DNA from 3 places in the Lysobacter sp. 5GHs7-4 genome. Region 2 is predicted to be linked to each of the others. Evidence: predicted binding sites of a transcription regulator. Region 2 holds the regulator's gene; each other region holds the start of a gene.
The links. Region 2 encodes sigma-54, which starts transcription at its own class of promoters, with help from an activator protein. Its sites were predicted from a motif close to TGGCACGNGCNTTGC; they were not measured.
Positions count from the first base shown of each region.

Region 1: glnA (type I glutamate--ammonia ligase) is a predicted target of sigma-54. The motif match lies at 3,544-3,558, and genes of this name have one in related genera.
Region 3: pgaA (poly-beta-1,6 N-acetyl-D-glucosamine export porin PgaA) is a predicted target of sigma-54. The motif match lies at 2,848-2,862, and genes of this name have one in related genera.

Region 1 covers NZ_CP089924.1:529,517-535,048, reverse strand. Annotated here, with positions in the region: gene LVB77_RS02230 (ammonium transporter) at 1-160, opposite strand, end outside; gene LVB77_RS02225 (P-II family nitrogen regulator) at 180-518, opposite strand; gene LVB77_RS02220 (TorF family putative porin) at 547-1,323, opposite strand; gene LVB77_RS02215 (GNAT family N-acetyltransferase) at 1,542-1,997, opposite strand; gene glnA (type I glutamate--ammonia ligase) at 2,065-3,474, opposite strand; gene LVB77_RS02205 (undecaprenyl-diphosphate phosphatase) at 3,781-4,662, shown strand; gene LVB77_RS02200 (META and DUF4377 domain-containing protein) at 4,789-5,532, shown strand, end outside.
Region 2 covers NZ_CP089924.1:3,758,606-3,764,137, reverse strand. Annotated here, with positions in the region: gene LVB77_RS16995 (PTS sugar transporter subunit IIA) at 1-55, opposite strand, end outside; gene raiA (ribosome-associated translation inhibitor RaiA) at 99-425, opposite strand; gene LVB77_RS16985 (RNA polymerase factor sigma-54) at 728-2,173, opposite strand; gene lptB (LPS export ABC transporter ATP-binding protein) at 2,283-3,002, opposite strand; gene lptA (lipopolysaccharide transport periplasmic protein LptA) at 3,002-3,529, opposite strand; gene lptC (LPS export ABC transporter periplasmic protein LptC) at 3,510-4,076, opposite strand; gene LVB77_RS16965 (HAD hydrolase family protein) at 4,073-4,621, opposite strand; gene LVB77_RS16960 (KpsF/GutQ family sugar-phosphate isomerase) at 4,708-5,532, opposite strand, start outside.
Region 3 covers NZ_CP089924.1:2,111,666-2,117,197, forward strand. Annotated here, with positions in the region: gene pgaB (poly-beta-1,6-N-acetyl-D-glucosamine N-deacetylase PgaB) at 1-710, opposite strand, end outside; gene pgaA (poly-beta-1,6 N-acetyl-D-glucosamine export porin PgaA) at 712-2,757, opposite strand; gene LVB77_RS09550 (S41 family peptidase) at 3,348-4,628, shown strand; gene LVB77_RS09555 (response regulator transcription factor) at 4,945-5,532, shown strand, end outside.

The DNA.
Region 1 (5,532 bases), 1.5 Mb from region 2:
AGGCGACGTCGCCTTTGTCGACGACGGGTTCGGCCGCGGCGACGGCCTCCTGCGCGCGCGCCGCGAGCGGCGCCAGCAGGGCGGCCAGGGGCAGCGCGCCCGAGGCCAGGGTTCGCAACGACCGCTCGCGCGAGCGGGAATCCAATGCATGCGTCTTCATATCGGTTCTCGCGTCAGGGTCACAGGGCGTCGTCGTCGAGCTCGCCGGTGCGGATGCGCACCGCGCTGTCCACCGGTTGCACCAGGATCTTTCCGTCGCCGACCTTGCCGGTGCGCGCGGCGTTCTGGATCGCTTCCAGCGCGGCCTCGAGCAGGCTGTCGGGTACGGCGCATTCGATCTTTAGCTTGGGCAGGAAATCGACGACGTACTCGGCGCCGCGATACAGCTCGGTGTGGCCCTTCTGGCGGCCGAAGCCCTTGACTTCGGTGACGGTGATGCCCGAAACGCCGACTTCGGTCAGGGCTTCGCGCACTTCGTCGAGCTTGAACGGCCGGATGATGGCGGTGATCAGTTTCATCTCGCAGCTCCATGGGTGCGTGGGCGCATCAGAACGCCTTGCTGAGGGTGAGGGTGAACGCGTCGCCGGCGATGTCGTTGCCGTGCGCGTTGGTGTAGAGCGCCTCTTGCGCATCGGTGTCGGTGTAAGCGGCGGCGATCGAGAATCCGTTGTCGAAGGCCTTGGTCACGCCGAGCTTCCAGTCGGTGTATTCGAAGACTTCGTTGTTCTCGATCCACTGCTTGCCGCCGTGCAGGTTCAACGTCCAGCCCGGCTGGAACGTCCAGTTGACCGTGGCGTCCAGGTAGCCGCTGCCGTCGGAGTCGGCGTAGCCGAACAGATCGGTGAGGGCGTGGGAGTACTTCAATCCCAGCACCACGGTCTCCACCGGCGTGACGGTGGCGCCGAGGTAGAACTCGGCGGTGTTCGGGCTGTTGAAGCCGCCCGGGTAGTCGCCCGGATACCAGTAGTACAGCGCGCCCACGTCGTAGGCGAAGGTCTCGCCGACCTTGCCGCGGTAGCCGGCGTAGGCGTCCAGCTCCAGGCTGCTGGAGATGTCGTCGCCGACGACGACGGTATCGGACAGCCAGCTGATGTTGCTGCCCCAGGCGCCGGCGTAGAAGCCGTTATCGGCGGCGTATTCGATGCCGCCCTGCAGGGCCGGCTCCTGGTTGGTCTGCGACACTCCCCTGAAGACGTAATCGCTGGTCAAGCTCACCGAGCCCGAGGTACCGGCGTGCGCGGGCGCGCTCGCCGCCAGGGCGAACGCGAGAGCGAGCGCGGCGTGCGCGGTCGCGGTGGTGCAGGCGTTGGTACGAGTCGACATGACGCAGGCTCCTCATAAGCGGTGGCCCCTCCCCGGTCATTGCTTCGTGTGTTTTCGGCATGGGCATTTCGTCGTGGCCCAGGCTTTTTTCGGGACGCAGCTGCCTTGCGGCGGGCCGGGCCCGTCGTTGGGGTCTCCTGGTTGTGGTGGTGGGCGTTGCAGTGATGGCGCGGAAAAGCGAGCGGCCCGTAGCTTTCGCCACGGGCCGCCGGGTAGGTCTACAACTGTTTGCTCATGAAGACGCTATTGGGATCGTCGACGTAGTCGGCGAAGGGCCCGCAGGCGCCGAAGCCGTGGCGCGCATACAAGCTGCGCGCGGGCGCGAATCCTTCCATCGAGCCGGTTTCCAGGCTCAACCGCCGATAGGCGCGTCGCCCTGCCTCGTCGATCAGATGCCGCAGCATCGCGGCCGCCACGCCCTTGCGCAGATGCCGCGCGGCCGTGCGCATGGACTTGATCTCGCCGTGTTCGGCATCGAGCTGCTTGAGCGCGCCGCAGCCGAGCAGTTCATCGCCCTGCCACGCGCTCCAGAAACTGATCTCGGGCCGGCGCAAGCCGTCCAGGTCCAGCGCATGGATGCTCTCCGGCGGCGACAGCTGCGCCATGCCCTGCAGATGCTCGCGCAGCAGCGCGATCACCTCGGGATGGTCCAGCTGGCCTGCACGGATCTGCATCGGTGCTCCTGGCGGTGGCGCGATCGCGGACGCGACGACGGCGAGCGCCGCCGTCGCGCTGCGCGGTTTAGACGGCGTAGTACATCTGGTATTCGAGCGGGTGCGTCGCCGCGCGGAACTTGGTCACTTCCTGCATCTTCAGCGCGATGTAGCCGTCGATGAAGTCGTCGGTGAACACGCCGCCGGCCTTGAGGAAGTCGCGGTCCTTGTCCAGCGCTTCCAGGGCCTGGTCCAGCGAATGGCAGACGGTGGGAATGCCCTTCTCCTCTTCCGGCGGCAGGTCGTACAGGTCCTTGTCGCTGGGCGCGCCCGGGTCGATCTGGTTCTTGATGCCGTCCAGGCCGGCCATCATCAGCGCGGCGAAGGTCAGGTAGCCCGACTGGATCGGGTCGGGGAAGCGCATTTCGATGCGGCGCGCCTTCGGGTTGGCCACGTACGGAATGCGGCAGCTGGCCGAACGGTTGCGGGCCGAGTAGGCCAGCATCACCGGTGCCTCATAGCCCGGCACCAGGCGCTTGTAGCTGTTGGTGCCGGAGTTGGTGAAGGCGTTGATCGCGCGCGCGTGCTTGAACACGCCGCCGATGTACCACAGCGCCATCTGCGACAGGCCGCCGTAGCCGTCGCCCGAGAACAGGTTGACGCCGCCCTTGGCGAAGGACTGGTGCACGTGCATGCCGCTGCCGTTGTCGCCGACGATGGGCTTGGGCATGAAGGTCGCGGTCTTGCCGTTGCGGTGGGCGACGTTCTTGATGATGTACTTCATCGTCAGCAGCTCGTCGGCCTTGGCGACCAGCGAGTTGAACTTGGTGCCGATCTCGCACTGGCCGGCGTTGGCGACTTCGTGGTGGTGCACTTCGACTTCGATGCCGACCTGCTCCAGGGTCTTGCACATCTCGGCGCGGATGTCGTGCAGCGAATCCAGCGGCGCGACCGGGAAGTAGCCGCCCTTCACGCCCGGACGGTAACCGCTGTTGCCGCCTTCGTATTCCTTGCCCGAGTTCCACGCCGCCTCTTCCGAATCGATGTGGAAGAAGGTGTGGCCCATTTCATTGGCGTAACGCACCGAGTCGAAGATGAAGAACTCGGGCTCCGGGCCGAAGAAGGCCTGGTCGGCGATGCCGCTGGACTTGAGGAAGGCCTCGGCGCGCTTGGCGACGCCGCGCGGATCGCGCGAGTAGGCCTGCATGGTGGCCGGGTCGAGGATGTCGCAGGTCAGCACCAGGGTCGGATCGGCGGTGAACGGATCCAGGAAGGCGGTGGTCGAATCGGGCAGCAGGATCATGTCCGACTCGTTGATGCCCTTCCAGCCGCTGATCGACGAGCCGTCGAACATCTTGCCGTCCTCGAACAGCGCCGGCTCGACGATGGACTTGGGGAAGGTCACGTGATGCTGCACGCCGCGCATGTCGGTGAAGCGCAGATCGACGAATTCGACCTTGTGGTCCTTGATGAGCTTTTCGACGTGTTCGAGGGACATGGGCTGGATCCGGAAGAGGAGGGAAAGGGCGTGCGGTGCGCGGCGCTGGTGCCGCCTGAGCTTAGTAAAGCAAGCGGCGTGCCAAGCTTTGGCGTAAATTATGTCATTGATTTTATTGACAAATAATTCTGACGCAACGCAACATTGCGCTATATTGGTGCTGAATTTTCCGCGCATGCACCAATTTGGGTCATTGGCGCTTTAGGATATCCTGACGCGGTTTTCGTCCTGCTGTCCTGGCGATTTCGTCCTGTCGTCCTGCTGTTCGCAGCGCCCTCCTCCCGCTTCCGCACGTCTCCCCACTCAATGACCGATCTGCTCGCCGCGCTGCTGTTAGGCATCATCGAAGGCATCACCGAATTCCTGCCGATTTCCAGCACCGGGCACCTGCTGATCGCACAGCACTGGCTGGGCCATCGTTCGGACCTGTTCAACATCTCGATCCAGGCCGGCGCGATCCTGGCGGTGGTGCTGATCTACCGGCAGCGGCTGTGGCAGCTGGCGACCGGTTTCCTACCGCGCAACCGCGCAGCCCTGGCCCGCGACGTCGAAACCTACGGCATGGACCTGGCCGCGCAGCGCGTGGTCCGGCAACAGAACAATTTCGACTACCTGCTCAAGCTCGGCGTCGCCTTCGGCGTGACCGCGGTGCTGGGCATCGTGGTCAAGAAGCTGGGCTTCGAGCTGCCCGACAAGGTGCTGCCGATCGCCTGGGCGCTGGTGCTGGGCGGCATCTGGATGCTGGTGGCCGAGCACTATGCGGCCAAGCGCGCGCTCGCGTTGGGCGAGCGCAGCAGCATCACCTGGACGGTGGCGATCCTGGTTGGCGTGGCGCAGGTGATCGCCGGCGTGTTCCCGGGCACCTCGCGCTCGGGCGCGACCATCTTCGTCGCCCTGCTGGCCGGCACCACCAACCGCGCGGCGGCGACCGAGTTCGCGTTCCTGGTCGGCATCCCCACCATGTTCGCGGCCACCGCTTACGAATTGCTGGACGTGATCGGCACGCCGGCGGCGGCCAACGAGGACTGGACCGCGCTGGCGGTCGCGTTCGCGGCCTCGGCGGTGACCGCGTTCGTGGCGGTGAAGTGGCTGCTGCACTACATCCAGAGCCATCGCTTCACCGCGTTCGCGTATTACCGCTTCGCGTTGGGCGCGGCCTTGCTGCTGCTGATGCCGTCGGGCAGCTGACGGACGGGACTTAGCGCGTCGTTCACTCTTCCTATGCGGCGCCTGAACGATCATGAACAGGCGCAACCCCGCGCACCACGCCGATGCGTTGGTATCGGCTCGTTACTCGCAATGGAAGACCGAATCATGAAGACCCTCGCCCCCGCCCTGCTCGTTCTGGCCCTGGCCGCTTGCGCGTCCAACACCGCGCCCACCGGTGCCGGCACCGATGCCGCCACCGGCAAAACCGACGCCGCCCAGACCGACGTTCGCCTGGACGCCTACCACTGGCGCCTGATCGGCGCGCAGGACAAGAGCGGCCAGCCGGTCGCGGTGCTGACGCCCAGCACGCAGCGCCCGCTGCAGCTGGATTTCAACGGCAAGCGCGTGAGCATCAGCGGCGGCTGCAACGGCGCCGGCGGCAGCTATACGCACGACGCCGGCACGCTGAGCTTCGGCGATCTCGCATCGACCCTGATGGCCTGCGAGGACAAGCGCCTGATGGATCTGGACAGCGCCGTCGGCGAGCGCCTGCGCGGCGCGCTGCCGGCGCGGATCGAAGGCGGCGCCGATGCGCCGCGCCTGCAACTCACCGCCGCCAACGGCGACCGGCTCAGCTTCGAGGGCGTGCCGACGCCGGCCACGCGCTACGGCGGCGCGGGCACGACGGTGTTCTTCGAGGTCGCGCCGCAGCGCGCGGCCTGCTCGCATCCGCTGATCCCGAACATGCAGTGCCTGCAGGTGCGCGAGCGCCGCTACGAGGCCAACGGCGTGGCGATCAAGACCGACGCCGCCTGGCAGCCGCTGTACCAGGACATCGAGGGTTACACCCACGAGCCGGGCGTGCGCAACGTGATCCGGGTGAAGAAGTACGACATCAAGAACCCGCCG
Region 2 (5,532 bases):
TGGATTGCTCCAGGATCGCGACCCGTTGCGCGCTCAGCAGTTCATGAAGCGGCATCGTTCAACACGGCGTCGGGAGGCGCCGCATTATCCCCGAACGATCAGCCGAATTCGCCGTTCCGGGCGAGACTTTCTCCGCGGTGATGGTCGACCAGCTTGCTCTTGTGCTTCATCAGCAGGCGGTCCAGCTTGTCGGCGAGCAGATCGATGGCCGCGTACATGTCGATGGCGGCGGCGTCGCAATGCAGGGTGCGGCCGGCCAGGTTCACGGTCGCTTCGGCGCGATGGTCGGGCTTGTCGAGGCTGAGTTGGGTGCGAATGTCGAAAGGCTGTTCGTAATGACGTTGCAGCCGCGCCAGCTTGGTCTCGACGTAGTCACGCAGGGCGCTGGTGACTTCGATCTGCTGGCTGTGGGTTTCGATACGCATCGGAGGCCTCCTTACACGTTGCAGGGAATGCGGCTCCGTAGCCGGAGCCACGAGCCCAGCATCGCACGATGGCGATGGCGCGCAAGGGGTTTGCGACACGAAATTTGGCGGCTGGCGTTAAAAATCCGGATCCGATACAGGTTCGGCGTGGAGCTGCGACCAAAGTCGGAGGCGAGAGTAAAAACGGAGTTAATGCGGGGTGTGAAAAATGTTCCACGCGGAGAGTGCGAGTGCTCCACGCGTGGGGCGTCCCCATTCCCGCCGGCGGGAGTAGGTGCCCGCAGGGCGGCTGAGGGCCGCCTTCAGCCGATCCGCACCCGGTCCTGCGACGACGGGATGCTCATCGCCTCGCGGTACTTGGCCACGGTGCGGCGCGCCACCGGCACGCCGGTGGCCTTGAGGGTTTCGGCCAGGCGCGCGTCGGACAGCGGCTTGCGCGGGTTTTCGGCCTCGATCAGGCGCCGGATCATGGCCTGGATCGCGGTGCTGGAGGCCTCGCCGCCGGTGCCGGTCTCGATGCCGGAGGCGAAAAAGGCGCGCAGCGGCACGGTGCCGCGCGGGGTGCGCGCGTACTTGCGCGAGATCGCGCGCGAAACCGTGGATTCGTGCAGGCCGATTTCGTTGGCGACCTCGCGCAGGGTCAGCGGGCGCAGCGCGCTATCGCCGAACTCCAGGAACGCGGCCTGCTGCTTGAGCAGGCAGCGGCTCACCTTGAGCAGGGTGTCGCCGCGCGCTTCCAGGCTCTTGAGCAGCCAGCGCGCCTCCTGCAGGTGGCCGCGCAGGTAACTGGCATCGGCCGCGCTGGCATGGCGGATCATGCCCTCGTAGCCGCGGTGGATCGAAATCCGTGGGCGCATGCCGTCGGCCAGGGCGACGCGCCACAGACCGTGCTGGCGCCAGATCACCACGTCCGGCGCCACGTAGGTGTCGGCGGCGATGGCGCCGATCTGGGCGCCCGGGCGCGGGTCCAGCGAGCGCAGCAGCTGCACCGCGGTCTCGACCTCGGCCACGTCCAATTTGAGTTCGGCCGCCAGCCCGGCCACGCCGACGCGCGGCAGGCGTTCCAGCGGCCCGTTGGCGAGCTGGTTGGCCAGTTCGCGCCCGGCGGTGTCGGCGGGCAGCTGGCCCAGTTGCAGGCGCAGGCACTCGCCCAGCGAGCGGGCGCCCACGCCGACCGGGTCGTAGCGCTGGATCTGATGCAGCACCGTGGTCAGCTCGTCCAGGCCGGCGTCGATCGCCGGGCCCAGCGAAGCGGCGATCGCGTCCAGCGGCTCGCGCAGGTAGCCGTCGTCGTCGATGGCCTCGATCAGCGACACGCCGATCAGGCGGTCGCGCGCGGTCAGCGGGCTCAGGTGCAGTTGCCACAGCAGGTGGTCGTGCAGGGTGTCGGAATCGGCGACCTGTTCGGCGACCGGGCCGTCGTCGTCCTGGTCGGAGGGGCCGATGCGCTGATACCAGGGCTCGCCGTCGCCGGCGCCCCAGTCGGCTTCCGGCGGCAGCGACTCGCGGTCCTCGCCGGAGGACTCGGGCGCGCTGCTCTCGCGTTCGTCGCCGCTGCTGCCGGTGCCGGCGCCGTTGCTGACGCTGATCGCGGTCTCGGTCCAGTCCAGCAGCGGATTGCTCTCCACCGCGGTGACCAGTTCGGCTTCCAGCTCCACCGCCGACAGCTGCAACAGACGGATGGCCTGACGCAGCTGCGGCGTCATCACCAACTGTTGTCCTAGCGAGGCTTGCAGGCGGGGCTTCATGCTGGGTGTCTAACGCGACCTGATAGGGCGGGCGGCCGCATGCGCGTTCCGGGTCGGGCGAACGCCACGCCTGGAACCCTGCGCGATCGAATTGTGCAATCGGCTAAGGCTACAGGCGGAAGGTTTCGCCCAGGTACACGCGACGGACGTCGGGATTGGCCAGCAGCGCGTCCGGAGCCCCCTGCGCGAGCACGCCGCCTTCGTTGAGGATATACGCCCGGTCGCAAATGCCCAAGGTCTCGCGCACGTTATGGTCGGTGATCAGCACACCGATGCCGCGATTCTTGAGGTGGCGCACGATTCGCTGGATCTCGCCGACCGAAATGGGGTCGACACCGGCGAAGGGTTCGTCCAGCAGCATCAGCCGCGGCTTGGCCGCCAGCGCGCGCGCGATTTCGACGCGGCGGCGCTCGCCGCCGGACAGGCTGGCGCCGATCTGGTCGGCGACATGGGCGACCTGCAGCTCGTCCATCAGGTTGGCCAGCTCGCGTTCGCGGCCGTTGCGGTCCAGGTCGTCGCGCAGTTCCAACACCAGGCGCAGGTTGTCGGCCACGCTGAGCTTGCGGAACACCGACGGTTCCTGCGGCAGATAGCCCACGCCGTACTTGGCGCGCGCGTACATCGGCTCGCTGGTGATGTCCTTGCCGTCCAGCACGATCTGGCCGGCATCGGCCGGGACCAGGCCGACGATCATGTAGAAGCAGGTGGTCTTGCCGGCGCCGTTGGGACCGAGCAGACCGACCACTTCGCCGGCGTCCAACGTCAGGCCGAAGTCGCGCACCACTTCGCGCGAACGGTAAGCCTTGCGCAGGCCGCGGGCGACCAGCATCAGCGGCCTCCCTTGGCCGGCGTCGCGGGCTTGCCCTTGGGCTGCAGGCGCAGGTTCACGCGGCTGCCGGTGCCACCGCTTTCGATCTGGCCGGTCTTCATGTTGTAGACGATGCGCTCGCTCTTGATCGTGTCGCCGGCCTTGTCGACGTAGGCGTTGCCGGTGAGGATCACGGTGTCCTTGGGCATGTCGTAGTCGACTTTGTTGGCGCGGCCGTTGAACGGCGAGCCGTCGTCGAGCTCCTGCTTCAAGGTCACCTGCGAGCCGGTCAGCGTGACGTAGCTGATGTCGCCGTCGGCGCGCTTGATGTCGGCCTTGGCGGCGTTGATGACCAAGGTGCCCTGGACGATCTTGACGCTGCCGGTGAGGACGCAGGGGCCGGTGTCGCTGGCGACCGAGCAGTTGCTGTGGTCGGCGCCGACATCCATGGGCTGGTTGCGGTCCGAAGAACGCGCATGCGCCGCGGTGGCCGCCAGCAGGGCGACGATCAGGCACAGCACCTGCGGCTTAGCGGGCTTTCGCTTCATAGCGGACCTTGACGTTGGGGATGTTGACGTTCTTGGTTTCGAGATCGGCCTGCAATCCCGAGCCGGTCATTATAGTCCCGGGCTGAACTACCTTAACCGGAACGGCCGAGGTCGCCTTGTTGGTGTCGGGGAACACATTCAGTTCCTCGGTGGCGATGCTGATCGGCTTGCCGCCGGCGTTGGTGCTGTCGGCCTGCACCTGGCCGCGCAGACGCACCTCGTCGGCCTTGGCGCTGACCCAGGCGCTCTTGGACTTCACTTCCCAGGCGCCGCCGCCGGCACCGGCCGCGGGCGGGATCAGGAAGGTCGGCGTGGCGATGTCCATGGTCTTGATATTGGGGTCGCGGGTCAGCTTGGGCGCGCGTAAGGTGAAGGATTCCTTGCCCTGCTTGTCCAGCACCACCACTTCGAAGTCGTTGAGCACGTAGTCGGAGCGGCCGCCGGCCTTGGGGCCGCCGTGGTCCTTGTTGCGCTGCGACCACAGCGCCCAGCCGCTGGCCAGCGCGCCCAGCAGCAGGAACACGGTGATCATCGAGCGCCAGCTCATTCCAGCACCTGCGCCAGCACGCGCTCGGCGTGGCCCTGCGCGGCCAGCAGCAGGTCGCACAGTTCGCGGCCGGCGCCGGCGCCGCCCTGCGCGCCGGTGCGCCAGTGCACACGCTCGCGCACCCAGGGGTGGGCGTTGGCCGGCGCGACCGAAAGGCCGACATGGGCCATCACGCGCAGGTCGGGCAGGTCGTCGCCCATGAAGGCGACCTCGTCCAGGCCGATGCCCAGGCGCTGGGCGATCTCGCGCACGCAGGCCAGCTTGTCGGCCACGCGCGTGTGCGCTTCCAGGCCCAGTTCGGCGGCACGCTGCTCGGCGATGGTGCTGGCGCGCGCGGTCACGAACGCCACCGCGAAGCCGGTCTTGCGCAGCAACACCAGGCCCTGGCCGTCGTGGACGTGGAAGGCCTTGAGCTCGCGGCCCTCGCTGTCGAAGATCAGGCGGCCGTCGGTCAGGGTGCCGTCGACGTCGAAGCAGGCCAGCCGGATGCGGGCGGCGCGTTCGCGGACTTCGGCGGGGTAGTCGTTGAGGTGGCTGTAGGGCACGTGGGGGGATTCGGAAAGGGGTGGGCCGCGGGCTGCAGGTGGGGCGATCGGGCGGTCAGGGGATCGCGGATCCCGAATCCTGGCCTTTAAACCACTCTAGCGCGCAACAAGTCATGAATATTGAGAGCGCCGACCACGCGCTGTTCAGCGTCCACCACCAGCAGGCCACTGATCTTGTGGGTTTCCATGAGCTGGGCGGCCTCCACCGCCAGCGCCTCCGGGCCGATGGTCTTGGGCGCGCGCGTCATCACCTCGAGGATGCGGGTCGAGCGCAGGTCCACGCCCGGATCGTCCAGGGTGCGGCGCAAGTCGCCGTCGGTGTACAGGCCCAGCAGGCGGCCGCCGTCGTCGACCACCGCGGTCATGCCCAGGCGCTTGCGGCTCATCTCCACCAGCGCCTCGCTGACGCTGGCGTCGGCTGTGATGCGCGGCACGTCCTCGCCGGCATGCATGATGTCGGTGATGTGCAGCAGCAGGCGCCGGCCCAACGCGCCGGCCGGGTGCGAGCGCGCGAAGTCGTCGGCGGTGAAGCCGCGCGCCTCCAGCAGCGCCACCGCCAGCGCGTCGCCCATCGCCAGCGAGGCGGTGGTGCTGGAGGTCGGCGCCAGCGCCAGCGGGCAGGCTTCGGCCGGCACGCTGACGTCCAGGTGCACGTCGGCCTCGCGCGCCATCGTCGACTGCGCGCGGCCGGTCATCGAGATCAGCTTGTTGCCCTGGCGCTTGAGCACCGGCAGCAGCATCAGCACCTCGTCGCTCTCGCCCGAATAGGACAGGGCCAGCACGATGTCGGCGTCGGTGATCATGCCCAGATCGCCGTGGCCGGCTTCGCCCGGGTGCACGTAGAAGGCCGGGGTGCCGGTCGAGGCCAGGGTCGCGGCGATCTTGCGCGCGACGTGGCCGGATTTGCCCAT
Region 3 (5,532 bases), 1.6 Mb from region 2:
GCGCGCGGGGCGCGGCCGAGTTCGCGTTGCAGACGGTCGCGGCTGCGCGTCAGGTCGGCGGTGATGCGCGCGAGGTAGTCGGACTCGCTTTCGTAGCGCGCGGCGGCGGGGTCGTAGCGGCGCGTGACCGCGGCGGGCGTCGAGTTGCCCTGCGGATTGGAGACGATGCCGTGGTGCAGGTCGTCGCTGTGGCTGGCCACTTCGATCAGGCCGCTGGCCTGCATCTCGCGCAGCTGCTCCCAGGTCACGAAGTCGTCGCCGGTGAACGCGCGCGGGCCGTAGTCGATGGTTTCGCCGGCCGGCAGTTCGACCCAGTGCGTGACCACCGCGGCCAGGGCCGGGTAGTTGTAGGCGCGCAGCAGCGGGAACGCGTGCGTGTAAAGGCTGCGCAGGCCGTCGTCGAAGGTGATCAGCACCGGCTTGGACGGCAGCGCCGCGCCGCCGTCGTTGGCGGCGATCACCTGCGCCAGCGACACCGGGTGGTAGCCGTGGCCGGACAGCCAGTCCAGGTGGGCGGCGAAGTTCTGCGTGCTGACGGCGTAGGCGTCGCCGTCGCCCTTGCGCGCGACGTCGTCGCGCACGTCGTGGTAGCTCAGCACCAGCAGCGGCTCGGCGGCCTGCGCGGCGGCCGGCAGCAGCATGCAGAACACCAGTGCGTACAGCACCAGCACGAACAGGATCAGCCGCGAGGGGCGGTGTGGACGGTTCATCTCATTCTCCCCAGCGCAATTCGGCGTCGAAACCCAGACGCTCTTCGCGCTGGCCGTCGTAGACCGGGCGCGACCAGTTCAGGCCGTAGCTCAGCACCCGGCCCGGGGCGAATTGCCACTCGTGTTCGTAACGCAGCGACGGCACCCAGGCCGTGCCGTAGTTCTGCTGCCAGTAGGCACCCGAGGACAGCGTCAGGCGCTGCCGGAAATGGCGGTCGTAGCGGCGCCATGCCAGGTGATCGAGACGGATGCCGAACTCCGCCGAGGCATCGCGCGAGGGATTGAAGTACGGCGCATCGTCGCGGCTGCCGCGGCCGGTGCCGAGGCTGGCCAGGCCGTTGACCAGCAGGTGCGGGCGGCTCAGCAGGCGCTGGTCGGCGCTCAGGCTGAGCTGATCGCGGCGGTTGCCGTCGTCGTAACGCCAATGCTGCACGGTGGCGCCGAACGCGCTGCGCTCGCTGGGGTGGTAGTCGGCGCCGACTTCGTAGAGGTCGCCGGTGATGCCCGAGGCGCGCGCCTGCAGCGAGGCGGCGGCATCGTTGCGGCTGGCGCGCGCACGCAGGGAGAAACGGTCGTCGATGCGCCAGCCGGCGCTCGCGGCGATCGCGGTGCCGCCGAGGCCGTCGCGGTCGCGGCCGGCGTACAGCTGCGCGTCGAGGCGGTCGTAGGCATAGCCGACGCCGACTTCGTTGCGCTGGGCGACGCTGCGGTCGCCCTGGAAATCGGCCCAGCGCCGGCCGCTGCGCGCGAGCAGCCGCCAGCGGTCGTCGAACAGCGGCGTGGCCAGTTCGAGGCCGTACTCGCGGTCGCGGTTGCCCAGCGGCGAAGCGCCGCCGCCGTCGCGATTGCGTCCGCCGGCGGCGTACGCGCGCGCCTGCCAGCCGCGATTGACCTGCCATTTGCGGTCCATCGAACGCACGTGGGCTTCGTTGGGATAGCGCGCCAGCAGTTGGTCGTGGATGGGGCGGGCGAGGTCGTAGCGTTGCAGCGTGGACAGGGTTTCGACCTGGCCGATGCGCGCCTCGACGTTTCGCTCGTCCAGGGTGCTGGCGATGGAGAAACGCTCCAGCGCGCGGCTGGGCCAGCCGCGGAACATATAGATGGAGCCCAGCGTGGCCTGCAGGTCGGCGTTGTTGGGGCCGATCGCGGCCAGCGGTTCGATCATGCCCTGGGCGCCGGGCAGGTCCTCGCCGAAGGCGCGGGCGAGGGCGTAGTTGGTTTCGGCGTCGTAGCGCGGCCAGTTCTCGTAACCGCGGCGCGCGCTGGGCGCGCGCGGCCAGGGGGCGCGCGCGTCGACCAGGCCGCTCAACAGCGGCAGGGCGAGGTCGTAACGCTCGCGTTCGAGTTGCGCGTAGGCCAGCTGGATCGGCAGGTCGGGATCGTCCGGATCGGCCTGCACCGCGCGCTCCAGGGCCTGCGCGGCGTCTTCGGGGCGGCGCAGGGTCAGCAGCGAATCGCCCACGGCGCCCAGCGCGTAACCGGGCACGGGACGGTCGCTGCGCTCCAGGCGCTGGTACTCGTCGGCGACTTCCTGGTGGCGGGCCAGGCGGTTGAGCACGATCAGGCGGTCGTAGGCCAGGCTGGCGGGTTCGGCCGTGCCGCTGGCCGCGAGTTGGGCGCGGTAGGCGTCGATGGCGGCGTCGGCGGCGCGCGCTTCTTCCAGGCGCGTGGCTTCGTCGACGGCGTAGAGCTTGCTCCAGACGATGCGGCGGGCCAGGCCGGCGGCATCGAGGTTGGCGGCCTCTTCGACGCTGAACAGTTCGGGGCGGGCCAGGTACAAGGCGCGCGCGCGGTCGCGGGCGCCGATGTCGGCCAGGGTCAGCACGCGCAGGCGGTACAGGCGGCCGTCGTCGCGATGCACGGCGAGGTGGCGTTCGATCAGGGACAGCGCGCCCAGCCAGTCGCGCTCGGCGCGCAGGCCTTCGATCTGCGTATAGGGGATCGCGGCTGCGGCCTGACCTTCAGCGGCAGCAACTGACGTGGCGTGTAAGGTTCCACCGGCCAGTGCCAGGGCCAGGGACAGCGTGAGTCTGTGCAAAGACGGCATGGATAGTCCGTATCCGTGTGACGGTCGGGGGCGGGGCGGCCCCGGCATGGCGACATCAATAAAGTGAGAACTAAGTCACAAGTCTTGGACGCAATGTTTGTGCCAGCGGCACGCGGCTGGACACTTTTGTTCAGTTAAAGCAGTCACTTAGGCTTTAGGCCCGCCCAGGCCGGGTTGCGGCCGAAGTGGAGCGGGGCGGCTAGTCCGGCCGGGGCCGAGCGCGCAAAAAAAAACCGGCACGAGGCCGGTTTGGGGGACAGGAGCAAGACCTGTCGAAAGGGGGCCCTCCGCGCGCGGCGCGGGGGGCTGTGATTAGGGATGGCGGCTGGGCGCGATCCGTCGCAATCGCAGGCCAGGATCCTGCAGCCGCCGGCACCGCGACGGTGCCTGGACGCAATAGGGGAGATGCGCTCCTGTGCCTTCGGGTTGCGTGGCGCGGGCCCGCTTTGCGCCGAGCGGGTGTTCCGACCCCGGATCCGGCGCGAAGTTCACCGTTCGGCGCACGCCTGGGCGCATGCCGCGACGCGGCGCTTGAGGGCGGCGGGGCGGCATTGCTAGCGTCGCGGCTTGATCGGGGAGGAGCCATCGGCATGAAGAACCGCGCAGGCTGGGCGGTAGTGATCGCAAGTGCGTTGCTGTGCGGTGCGGCCCCGCCGGCGGCGCGGCCCGAACCGGCGACGGACTATGCCGCGCTGTTCGAACAGGTCTGGGCCCAGGTGGACCAGAATTATTACGACCCCGGTTTCCACGGCGTGGACTGGAAGGACGCGGGGCGCCGTTATCGCGCGCAGCTGCGCGCAGTGCGCGACGACGCCGCGTTCAACGGTTTGATCGAGCGCATGCTGGGCGAGCTCAAGAGTTCGCACACCTCCCTGGCGGCGCCGGCCAAGAGCGGCGATCAGCGCCGCGGCATCGGCGCGCGCTTCGAGGCGGTGGAGGGCGTGCAGACGGCGGTGGACGTGTCGCCGCTGGGACCGGCCTGGCGACGCGGCTTGCGCCCCGGCGATCAGTTGCTGGTGTCGCCGGACACGCTGCCCGGCGCCTTGGGCAGCACGGCGGCGCTCACCATCCGCGACTGCGCGGGACAGCAGCGCGCACTCGACGTCGAGCGCGTCGCGATGGGCTGGCCGGCCGAACATCCGGGCTGGCGCTGGACCCGCGTCACGCCGCGCAGCGGCCTGACGATCGGCTACCTGCGCGTGGATCGTTTCGACGACGGTGCGGCGGAGCTGGCCGACCAGGCCATGAGCGAGCTCGCCGACACCCAGGCGCTGATCGTCGACCTGCGCCGCAACAGTGGCGGCAACACTTCGGCGCTGCGCCTGGCCAGTTACTTCATGCCGCCCGGCGAGGCGCCGGTGCTGGGCCTGTTCGCGCGGCCCTACCTGCAGAAGCTGGGGCACGCGCCCAGCGCGGCCGAGGTGCGCGACGGGCCCAAGGTGGTTGGCGCCTACACCGACGCGGCCGTGTTCGAGGCGGTGTCCAAGCACGGTGGCGCGGCGGTGTTTCACAGCGACGCCTTGGGCGGCAAGCGTTACGGCGGACGGGTGCTGGTGCTGATCGACGGCGAAACCGCGAGTTCGGGCGAAGGCTTCGCTTGGGCGCTGCGCTTGCACAGTCCGGCGCGCTTCATCGGCCGCGCCAGTGCGGGCGAGCTGCTCAGCGGCGAACGTTTCAAGCTCGGCCAGGGCTGGACCCTGACCGTGCCGGTGCACGGCTTGTGGGGCGCGGACGGCCGCGACTTCGCCGATCGCGCGGTGCAGCCGGATCAGGCCGTGGCCTGGACGCGCGAGGATTACTGCCGCGGGCGCGATCCGGATCTGGAGGCGGCGATCGCGAATGTGTTACAGGGCTCCACGCTCGCGAAGTAGTCGCAGACCTCGCCGCGGCGCGCGGCGCATCCTCAGATCGCGTTCGAGATATACATTCACGCGATGTCGGCCTTCGCAATTGGACGAAGGTAGTAGAGGAAAGAGGATTGCCACTCACGCGACGGTCGCGGCGTGTTTGCAGGTTCGGTCGTCAACTTCCCGAGTGCGCGCACTAGATCGGGCGCTGTGACATCGATCACGGATGTCGTCTCGCTATCGCGAATCGCGCCATGCTACTTTGAACTCACGCGAAAGCATGGAGCGACACTCGCGTGTTTTTCAGGAAGCTGGCTCTGGTTTCCGCAGGGGGAGAGTAATGCGCGCTAGCTCGATGGAGGCCGTGCGCCGGCCACCCACGCTTGCGGTAGTCGAGGACGATCGAACATTCCGGGAAGACGTGCTCCTGCCCGTGCTGAACCACTCCGGTTTTTCCGCCGTCGGCATGAACGGCGCGCTGGAGCTGTATCGGTCCATGACCCAGCGCTCCTACGATTTGGTGCTGCTGGATATCGACCTGCCCGATGAGGACGGCTTCAGCATCGCCGAGCATCTGCGCAGCTTGTCGCCGCGCATCGGCATCGTGATGCTGACCGGCTACGACTCCAGCCAGGACCGCATGCGCGGTTTGCGTGCGGGCGCGGACGCCTATCTGCCCAAGCCGGTCGACATGGAAGAGGTCGTGACCACCTTGCGCAATCTGGCCCGCTGGGTGATCCCGGGCGAGAGCGCGGATCCTGCCCGTACGCAGGCCAAGTGGCGCCTGGACGACAGAGGCTGGTGCATTCTGACGCCGCGCGGCGTCCAGATCGAGATGAACCTGGCCGAGCGCCAGGTCATGGCGATGCTGGCCGCGTCGGCGGGCATGCCGGTGCAGCGCGAGGCGCTGATCGCGCGTCTGGTCAAG